DNA from 2 places in the Roseixanthobacter glucoisosaccharinicivorans genome. Region 2 is predicted to be linked to the other one. Evidence: predicted binding sites of a transcription regulator. Region 2 holds the regulator's gene; the other holds the start of a gene.
What was found. Region 2 encodes HrcA, which represses chaperone genes, less so after heat shock. Its sites were predicted from a motif close to GTTAGCACTCNCNNNNNGNGAGTGCTAAC; they were not measured.
Positions count from the first base shown of each region.

Region 1 (5,219 bases), 1.6 Mb from region 2:
CATGCCCGGCCATGACGAACGAAGGAAGTTCTTAAAGCTTTCTCTGAAGACACACGCGCAACAGAGCTGCGCGCAACGAAAAAGGGCGCAGCTTGCGCTGCGCCCTTTCCGTGATCCAACCGCTGTGAAGCGATCAGTAATCCATGCCGCCGCCGGGCATCTGGGGCATCGCGGCCCCGCCCTTCTTGGGCACTTCGGCGATGAGCGCTTCCGTGGTGATGAGCAGCGAAGCCACCGAGGCGGCATCCTGAAGCGCGGTGCGCACGACCTTGGTGGGGTCGATGATGCCGGCTTTCACCATGTCGACGTACTCGCCCGTCTGGGCGTTGTAGCCGAAGGAATAATCCGGGTTTTCCAGGATCTTGCCGACCACGACCGAACCATCGTCGCCCGCGTTCTGGACGATCTGGCGGGCCGGGGTCTGGATCGCGCGGCGCACGATCTCGATGCCGGTCTTCTGGTCGGGATTCTCGACCGTGATGCCGGCCAGAACCGCGATGGAGCGCAGCAGCGCGACGCCGCCGCCGGGGACGATGCCTTCTTCCACCGCAGCGCGGGTGGCGTGCAGGGCGTCGTCGACGCGGTCCTTCTTTTCCTTCACTTCCACTTCCGTGGAGCCGCCGACGCGGATGACCGCGACGCCACCGGCCAGCTTGGCCAGACGCTCCTGGAGCTTCTCACGGTCGTAGTCCGAGGTGGTTTCCTCGATCTGCGCCTTGATCTGCGCCACGCGGGCTTCGATGTCGGCCTTCTCGCCGGCGCCGTCCACGATCGTGGTGTTTTCCTTCTCGATCACGACCTTCTTGGCGCGGCCGAGCATGGAAAGATCGACGCTGTCGAGCTTGATGCCGAGGTCTTCCGAGATGGCCTGGCCGCCGGTCAGGATGGCGATATCCTGCAGCATGGCCTTGCGGCGATCACCGAAGCCGGGAGCCTTCACCGCCGCGACCTTGAGGCCGCCGCGCAGCTTGTTCACCACCAGGGTGGCGAGGGCTTCGCCTTCCACGTCTTCGGCGATGATCACGAGCGGCTTGCCGGACTGCACGACGGCTTCGAGAACCGGCAGCAATTCCTGGAGGCCCGAGAGCTTCTTCTCGTTGATGAGGATGTAGGGATCCTCGAACTCAACGCGCATCTTCTCGGCATTGGTGACGAAGTAGGGGGAGAGATAGCCGCGGTCGAACTGCATGCCTTCGACGACATCCAGCTCGCTCTCGGCGGTCTTGGCTTCCTCGACCGTGATGACACCTTCGTTGCCCACGCGCTCCATGGCCTCGGCCAGGAACTTGCCGACTTCGGCGTCGCCGTTGGCGGAGATGGTGCCGACCTGGGCGATCTCGGCGTTCGAGGTCACCTTCTTGGACTTGGCGGCGAGATCCTTGACGATGGCGTCGACCGCGAGGTCGATGCCGCGCTTGAGGTCCATCGGGTTCATGCCGGCGGCAACCGACTTGGCGCCTTCACGGACGATCGCCTGGGCCAGCACGGTCGCGGTGGTGGTGCCGTCGCCGGCCAGATCATTGGTCTTGGACGCGACTTCGCGGAGCAACTGGGCGCCGAGGTTCTCGAACTTGTCTTCCAGTTCGATTTCCTTGGCGACGGTCACGCCGTCCTTGGTGATGCGCGGGGCGCCGTAGGACTTCTCGATCACCACGTTGCGGCCCTTGGGACCGAGGGTGACCTTCACGGCGTTGGCGAGAATGTCGACGCCGCGCAGCAAGCGATCGCGCGCATCAACGGAGAATTTTACTTCTTTGGCAGCCATGTGCCGTCTCCTGAATTTCGAGGAACGTGGAAGAAAAGGCGAATGCTCAGGCGATCACGCCGAGAATGTCGCTTTCCTTCATGATGAGCAGGTCCTGGCCGTCGATCTTCACCTCGGAGCCGGACCACTTGCCGAACAGCACGCGATCGCCGGCCTTCACGTCGAGGGCGACAACAGTGCCGCTTTCGTCACGCGCGCCAGGGCCCACGGAAACCACCTCGCCCTCCTGGGGCTTTTCCTTGGCGGTGTCGGGGATAATGATGCCGCCAGCAGTCTTCTGCTCCGCTTCAATGCGCTTCACGACCACGCGGTCATGTAAAGGGCGGAAACCCATCGGGAACCTCCGGTTCAATGTTTGATCTTCTTCACGGGCGCGGCACCACGGCCGCCGCCCAGCCTGATCTAAGAGGGGCATAATCCCCCCGCAAGGGTCGGCGGGCGGATTATTAGCACTCTTCGGTGGTGAGTGCTACCGCTCCTCTTCCGGCCTCCTCGATCGGCTCAACACGACACCGGGAGGGGATGCGCGCGCACAAGGTCGCGCCCGTCCTTCTTGGCCATGTAAAGCGCCGAATCGGCCCGCGCCAGCATGGCGTCGAACGTCTCGTCGTCGGCGCCCATGCCCGCGACACCGACGCTGATGGTGAGGCTTATGACATCCCCACAGGGTGCGCGGACCCGCAGCTCGGCGATGCGCGCGCGGATCCGCTCACAACTCGCGAGGGTCGCTTCCTGGGAGAACCCGGCAAACAGCAGGGCGAATTCCTCCCCGCCCGTGCGGGCGAACACCGCCGTGGTGCCGATCATGTCCGAGACGGCACGCGCGACCGCCTGGAGCACCTCGTCCCCGGCGGCATGGCCATGGCTGTCGTTGACGGCCTTGAAGTCATCCAGATCCATGACCGCGACGCTGAGCGCCGTTCCGGCGGCGCGGGCGCGGGCGAAGGCGTCGCCCGCCAGCTCCAGAAACCGCCGCCGGTTCAGCACCTGCGTCAGGTCATCGGTGGCGGCGAGCTTGGAGAGGCGGCTTTGCAGGCGCCGGCTCAGCTCCATCTCGCGGCGCAACTGGCGGTTCAGGCGATAGAAGCGCTGCGCCAGGAACGCCGCCACCATCACCAGCAGCGTCGCCGCCGCGAGCGAGAGATAGAGCCAGCGCAGGCTGCGGCGCGGGGCCTCGAAGATGAAGCCGGAGAGCGGAAAGTGCTCCGGCATCATGCCGGCAGCGGCGAACTGGTCCGCGATCCGGCGCCAGCGCGCCTCGCTCTGATAGCCGAGGTCCACCACGTCCGCGATGATCAGCGGGCGCATGGCGTCGGCCTCGAATTCGAGGCGCCGCCGGTCGAAGCCCGGCATATAGTCGCGCAGGATCAGGTCGATGATTTCCTGCTGGTGGTTTAGCGCATATTGCCAGCCGCGCAGCGAGGCATCGCGCACCGCCCGCGCCAGCTCCGGGCGCTCCGCCGCCACGCCGGACGTGGTGAACAGCGTGTCCCCATAGAAATCTATACCCAGTTCGCGCGGGTTGAAGGTCTGGTAGGGCACGTCGTTGCGCAGCAGGATGAACGGCTCGGTTGTGGAATAGGCGTTGATGGCGGCGATTTCGCCCTGCGCCAGCACCAGCGGATCGCCCTCATAGGGCAGGATCTGGAGCTTGTTGGGCCACAGGCCGAGCGCATGCAGATAGGCGAGCACCTCGGCGGAATGCTCCTCGATCATCACTTTCCGGCCACGCAGGTCGGCCGGGCCGTTGATGCCGTCGCCACGCCGCGCCAGCACCACGAACGGGGAATGCTGGAAGATCGCGGCGAGCGCGACCAGCGGGCGCCCTTGGGCGCGATCCACGATCAGCGAGGAATTGCCGACCCCGAATGCGGCCGCCCCGGACAGCACCACCGCCACGGGATCTATGGCCGGCCCACCCTCGACCAGCGACACGTCCAGGCCTACGTCCCGGTAGAAACCCTTCGCAACGGCCGCGTAGAAGCCGGCGAACTGGAATTGATGGGACCATTTCAGCTGAATTCGCACCGGCTCCAGCCCGGAATGTCTCGGCGTCGACTGGGCGTGCGTGGGCGAACAGGCCGTCAGGCAGATGAATGCGACAAAGCCGGCCAGGAGTGAAGCGTTGAAGTACACCGCAAAACGGCGCGGCATTGTTTTTGTCCTACGCGATCACGAAACGTTACTGCCGCCCCTGCCCGGCGTCCATGGAAACCGCAAACGCGCCCGCCGCGTCTTGTCAGCAGTCTCCCACCTTCGCTGCTAACGCCTTGAATTTGAACCGATATACCAAATTTTAGTCTGGCTCGCGCAAGGTAGCGAGCCGACAATCCTTTTGCCCATGATCGGTTGGGGCACCGTACGGAGGTGTCAAAGATGGTTTGCGAGGGTTTTGCGAAACAGATGGCCGGTTACGGCCTGGCCACCGCCCATATTCTCTACCGCATGCCGGATCACCCGGCGTTCTTGCAGAGCTTCATCTGGCAGCAATATGATTTGTGTCCGAAATTTCCGGAATTGATGAAATTCCTCGCATTCTGGGAACGCGACCTCGACGGCAAGCTGCATTCGGTCGAGGTGACCCACCAGCAATTGATCAAGCCGGCGGAGCTGCGCACGGTCAGCGGCATGTTCGTGTTGCACTGACACCGCGCTGCGGGCGCGATCCACGGGAGCAGGGCGGACGGGCGGGTGCGATTGCAGCTTATGCCCTGACAGCGCCGCTTTCCCGGTGCTAAGAGGAAGGCCTGAAGGACCAGAGGCCCCCGTGGATCACCGCACACCGCGCACGTCTGAACTGCTCGCCGCCGTACTCGCCGCCCAGGAAGGAGAGCGTGTCGCCATCGGCGATCTGATCAATGCGCTGCGCAACCGGGCCTTCGGTATCACCTTCCTTTTGTTCGGTATTCCCAATTGCATTCCGATGCCGCCGGGCATTCCCGTCATCTGCGGCATCGTGCTCGGCCTCATCGGCCTGCAGATGGCCATGGGCCGGCAGGAATTGTGGCTGCCCGACCGGATCGCCCGCCAAACCTTCTCCCGCAGCATGCTGGACGCCATCGTCACCCGCTCGCGCCCCACCATCGAATGGTTCGAGCGCTGGTCGCGCCCCCGCATGGAGATGTTTGCCGGCCCCACCGCCCGCCGGGTGGTGGGCGCGGTGGTGGTGCTGCTCGGCTTCATCCTGCTGCTGCCGATTCCCTTCCTGGGCAATCTGCCGCCGGGCTTTGCCGTGTGCATCTTCGGCCTCGGCCTCGTGGAGCGCGACGGGGCGGTGATCCTCGCCGGCTTCTTCGCCACCGTGCTCGGCATCCTCATCACCGCCGGCATGAGCTGGGCCATCTGGCAGGGTGCCGTCGCCATCTTCTGAGCGCTCGTTTGGTGGTTTCCCTTCCGGCCAAACCGAATTAGGAAGGCGCTCCCGCCGCATGGATCGCGGCGCATGTGGGTTTCA
Region 1 is NZ_CM195538.1:2,015,543-2,020,761, reverse strand. It holds gene groL (chaperonin GroEL) at 134-1,765, opposite strand; gene groES (co-chaperone GroES) at 1,812-2,099, opposite strand; gene V5F78_RS09060 (ABC transporter substrate-binding protein) at 2,267-3,919, opposite strand; gene V5F78_RS09055 (usg protein) at 4,142-4,411, shown strand; gene V5F78_RS09050 (exopolysaccharide biosynthesis protein) at 4,533-5,135, shown strand; gene queA (tRNA preQ1(34) S-adenosylmethionine ribosyltransferase-isomerase QueA) at 5,219-5,219, shown strand, end outside.
Region 1: groES (co-chaperone GroES) is a predicted target of HrcA. The motif match lies at 2,211-2,239, and genes of this name have one in related genera.

Region 2 (5,219 bases):
CCCGGCTCGATGGTGAGCTGGTACAGCGAGAGATGCTCGCATCCTTCCGCGATGGCGCGTTTCAGCTCGCGCGCCCAGTCTTCCGGCTTCTGGCGCGGGCGGGCATAGATGAGATCGAAAGACACGCGCTCGAACGCATTGCGCGCGATCGCGACCGCCGCCAGCGCCTCATCCACCGAGTGCATGCGGCCCAGCGCTTTCAGCTCGGCATCGTCCAGCGCCTGCACGCCCAGGGACACCCGGTTCACTCCCGCCGCGCGATAGCCGCGAAACCGCTCGGCCTCGACGCTCGTGGGATTGGCCTCCAGCGTGATCTCGGCATCGGCGGCAAGCGGCCAGGCGGCATTCACCGCCTCCAGGATCGCCGCGACGGTGCTTGGCGCCATGAGCGAGGGCGTGCCGCCGCCGAAGAACACCGTCCCCGCCTCGCGCGGCCCGGTGAGGGCGCGCATATGGGCAATCTCCCGGCGAAAAGCGGCGATGAAGCGCGCCTGATCGGGCGGGGTGTGGCGCACGTGGCTGTTGAAGTCGCAATAGGGGCATTTGGCGAGGCAGAAGGGCCAATGCACATAAACGCCGAAGCCTCCGGCACGATCTTCTCCACCCGGGCGGGCCGCCCCCTCTCCCGCTTGCGGGGGAGGGCCGGGGTGGGGGAAAGAGGGCGTGCGAGACGCTGGCATCGGCGCTGCGGCGCGTGCCCCCTCCCAACCCTCCCCCGCACTCGGGAGAGGGCCTGAACCGTTTGAAGCGGAAAGCGCAGAAGCGGTCGTCGTGGTCATGCCTCCAGGCAGGCCTGCGCCAATTGGCGAAAGGCGCGGGCGCGATGGGAGAGGCCGAAGCCGAGCGGCGGCATGGAATGCTTCTCCTCCGCGCTCATTTCCGCGAAGGTGCGGGTGTGGCCCTCGGGTACGAACATGGGATCATAGCCAAACCCCTTGGCGCCGCGGGTCGGCCACACCAGTTCGCCCTCCACCACGCCCTCGAATTCCTCCACATGGCCGTCGGGCCACGCCAGGCACAGGGCCGAGACGAAGCGGGCGGTGCGCGAATCCGGGTCGGTTGCGCCGCGCGCCACCAGCAGCGACTGGATGGTTTCCATCGCCTTTTCGAAATCGCGCTCCGGCCCCGCCCAGCGGGCGGTGTGGATGCCCGGCTGGCCGCCGAGCGCGTCGATGACCAGCCCGCTGTCATCGGCGAAGGCGGGTAATTGCGCCGCGCTCGCCGCCGCGACCGCCTTGAGGCGGGCATTGGCGGCAAACGTGGTGCCGGTCTCGTCGGGCTCGGGCAGGCCGAGTTCGCCGGCGGCCACCGCTTCCACCCCATAGGGTTCGAGCAGCATGCGCATCTCGATGAGCTTGCCCTTGTTGTGCGTGGCGACCACCAGCCGCCCTTCGAGCCGGCGATGGGTCATCAGGCCACCGCCTGCTTCTGCAAATCCACCAGCTGGTTGATGCCGGTGCGGGCGAGCGAGAGCAATTGCAGGAATTCGGCCTCGCTGAACGGGGTCTTTTCCGCCGTGCCCTGGATTTCGACGATGCCGCCGGAACCGGTCATGACGAAATTGGCGTCGGTCTCCGCCTTGCTGTCCTCGGGATAATCGAGATCGAGCACCGGCGTGCCCTCGAAAATGCCGCAGGAGACCGCCGCGACGTGCTCGCGCAGGGGGATGGTCTTCAGCATGGAGCGCGAATACATCCAGCTCATGCAATCGTGCAGGGCGATCCAGGCGCCGGTGATGGCGGCCGTGCGGGTGCCCCCGTCGGCCTGGAGTACGTCGCAATCCAGCGTGATCTGGCGTTCGCCGAGGCCGACCAGGTCGGTGACCGAACGCAGGGAGCGGCCGATCAGCCGCTGGATCTCCTGCGTGCGGCCGGATTGCTTGCCGGTGGTGGATTCGCGCCGGGTCCGCTCCAGCGTGGCGCGGGGGAGCATGGAATATTCCGCCGTCACCCAGCCGCGGCCCTGGCCCTTGAGCCACGGCGGCAGGCGCTCTTCCAGGGTCGCCGCCACCAGCACATGGGTGTCGCCGAACTTGACGAGGCACGAGCCCTCGGCATGGCGCAGAACGTTGCGCTCGAAGGAAACGGCTCGCATCTCGTCGCTCGCGCGGCGGCTCGGGCGCATAATCTATCCAATCCGTTGTGAAACTGGCCGTCGTTTTAGGGGTGGGCGCGCGCAGGAGCAAGGGGCGTGGTATGCTGCGTCATGGTTCAGGTGGGCGCGGTGTGCGAACAGGCGATGGTGTCGCGGCGAGATAACCGGCGAGATATCGGGCGGGATGATCTGCGGCATCATGCAATGTCCCCGCCGGCGCCGCGCACCTGTCCCCCTGCTTTATCCCGCCCGCCCGATCCGGAGTGAGGCCTTGCCCATCGACCCCATCATTCCTCCCTTTTCAGCCGCCCTCGGACAGATCGACGAGCGCTCGCGCGAGATTTTCCGCCAGATCGTGGAAAGCTATCTCGCGACCGGCGAGCCGGTGGGCTCGCGCAACATCGCGCGCCTCATCCCCATGTCGCTGTCGCCGGCCTCCGTGCGCAACGTCATGGCGGACCTGGAAGCGGCGGGGCTGATCTACGCGCCGCACACAAGCGCCGGGCGCCTGCCGACCGAGCGCGGACTGCGCTTTTTCGTCGATGCGCTGATGGAAATCGGCGATGTGAGCGAGGGCGACCGGCGCAACATCGAATCCCAGGTCGCCGCCGCAGCCAAGGGCTATACCGTCGACGGCGTGCTGCGCGAGGCTTCCGCCTTGCTCTCCGGCCTGTCGCGCGGCGCAGGCGTGGTGACGGCCATCAAGACCGATCCGCGCCTCAAGCATGTGGAATTCGTGCCGCTGGATACCAACCGTGCCCTGGTCATTCTGGTGTCCGAGGACGGGCAGGTTGAAAACCGGGCCGTGCCGCTGCCGCTTGGCCTTCCGGCCTCGGCGCTGACCGAGGCCACCAATTTCCTCAACGCCCATATTCGCGGCCGCACGCTCGCCGAGGCGCGGGCCGAGATGGAAAACCTGTTGAGCGACCTGCGCCAGCAATTGGACGCCCTGACCGCCCGGGTGGTTGAGGCAGGCCTTGCCTCCTGGTCCGGCGACGGGCCGGCCGAGCGCAAGCTGATCGTGCGCGGCCAGGCGAAATTGCTGGAGGATCTTCACGCCCTGGAAGATCTCGAACGCATCCGCCTGCTGTTCGACGATCTCGAATCCAAGCGCGACGTGGTGGATCTGCTCGGCCGGGCGGAGGATGCCCAGTCGCTGCGCATTTTCATCGGCTCGGAGAATAAATTGTTCTCGCTCTCCGGCTCCTCCACCATCGTCGCGCCCTATCACGACAGCCAGGGCCGGGTGCTGGGGGTGCTTGGGGTGATCGGACCGACGCGGCTCAATTATGGGCGCATCGTGCCCATGGTGGACTTCACGGCGCGGGTCGTGAGCCGCGTTCTCGGCGCTCCGGGGGCCGACGCGGCTTGATTTTTCCCGCCATGCCCCCGATATGCGGGGCGAATTCGGTGCACCTGCCCGTGGGGCGGTGTTGTTAGCGACGAGGACATGGGCATGAGCGATCAGGGTGGCGCGAACGACGCGAAGCCCCATACCGACCTGAACTCCGATCCGGAGGGCGCGGAAATGGAAGCGCTCGCCGAAGCGGAAGAGGCCGGTGGACTCCACGCGGAAAAGCAGCGGCTGGAGGGCGAGGTCGCGAACCTGAAGGACAAGTTCCTGCGCGCCTACGCGGAAGCGGAGAACATCCGTCGCCGGGCCGAGAAGGAAGTGGCTGATGCCAAGACTTATGGCATCGCCTCTTTCGCGCGTGACGTATTGAACGTTGCCGATGATCTCGCCCGCGCCCTCGGCGCGGTGGAAGCGGAAGCCAAGGAAAAGGCCGAAGGCGCATTCAAGGCGCTGCTGGACGGCCTGGAACTGACCGAGCGCAGCCTTCAGAAGGGCCTGGAAAAGCACGGCATCCGCAAGGTGGAGCCGGTGGGGGAGAAATTCGATCCCAATCTGCACCAAGCCATGTTCGAGGTGCCGGACGCGAGCGTGCCCAACGGCACCGTGGTCCAGGTGGTCCAGTCCGGCTATGTGATCGGTGATCGGGTTCTGCGTCCCGCCATGGTCGGCGTTTCGCGCGGCGGTCCCAAGGTGGCGCCGGGCGAGGCCAAGGCTGAGAACGGTTCCGCGAACTGAGCGCCGTTTCCGGCCGGTTCGGTTGAACGAAAGCCGTCGTGCCGTTTAGGCGCGGCGGCTTTTTATTTGAGCGCCCTCGGTGTGTCCTCAGTTGGATTCGATCCCATCGCGGATCGCCCGGACGCGGGTGTAGGTATCCTGGAAGGCATCCGCCTTCACCACCGTGATCATCCGGATATGCGCGTTCGAGCCGAACCGCAGCCACTGGATTACCTTCACGTCCGCCCCCGATGTGGCATCCTTGGCGGTGGCGATGATCTCAAAGCCCGGCTGGCCGCCGATGCGCAAGGGCTCGGCCCGGTCGATATGCATGTCGCGAACCGCCGGCACCGAGGAAAGCGAGCGCAGGGCGAACTGCCCGCGATCGTCCTCACGCGGCGTGCCGGGCGAAACGCCGACCACGAAGATCGGCTGGCTCGCGCTTTCCACCACGTCCTTGTCGCCCTCGGTCAGCACCGCGGCGGTATTGCCGATGACCTTAACCACCCGGAACCCCGCGAGGTCGCCGAGCTTGAACGGCAGGCCCGCCAATTGTTCCTGGGTCGAGGGCGGGGCACGGAACGCCAGCGTCATCAAGCTTTTGCGGACGGCCTCGTCGGTCAGTTCACCGGCATTGGCCTCGGGAACCTGCACCGTGATGAGCGCCGTGCCCTTCGGGGAGCCTGCGAGCAGGATCCATTTCTTCGCGACCACCGGCCCGGCGCTCTGCTTGCCGATCACCAGCAGGGTCTGTGCCTCACGCAAAGCGGAGGAGTCCGGGAGACTCTTGGGGTCGGCCACCAGCGGACCGCGGCTTTCGACGGTAATGCCCTTGGTGGCGAGCGCCGCGTCGGTAAAGCCGGCCTCGATCTGGGCATAGGCCTGGGGCGGCATCTCGATGATGAGAAGGGAGGCGGCCTTGCTACGGTCCTCGAAGCCGGAGAAGGTCGGGCTTTCCACCATGCCGTCGGGCGGCACGACACCCACCAGCGTCCCCTTTGGAAAAACGGCATCGGCAGCGCCGGCAAGCCCGCCCGAAACCAGCAGCACGGCGAGC
Region 2 is NZ_CM195538.1:430,062-435,280, forward strand. It holds gene hemW (radical SAM family heme chaperone HemW) at 1-569, opposite strand, end outside; gene rdgB (RdgB/HAM1 family non-canonical purine NTP pyrophosphatase) at 776-1,411, opposite strand; gene rph (ribonuclease PH) at 1,411-2,124, opposite strand; gene hrcA (heat-inducible transcriptional repressor HrcA) at 2,366-3,466, shown strand; gene grpE (nucleotide exchange factor GrpE) at 3,551-4,183, shown strand; gene V5F78_RS01875 (hypothetical protein) at 4,271-5,219, opposite strand, start outside.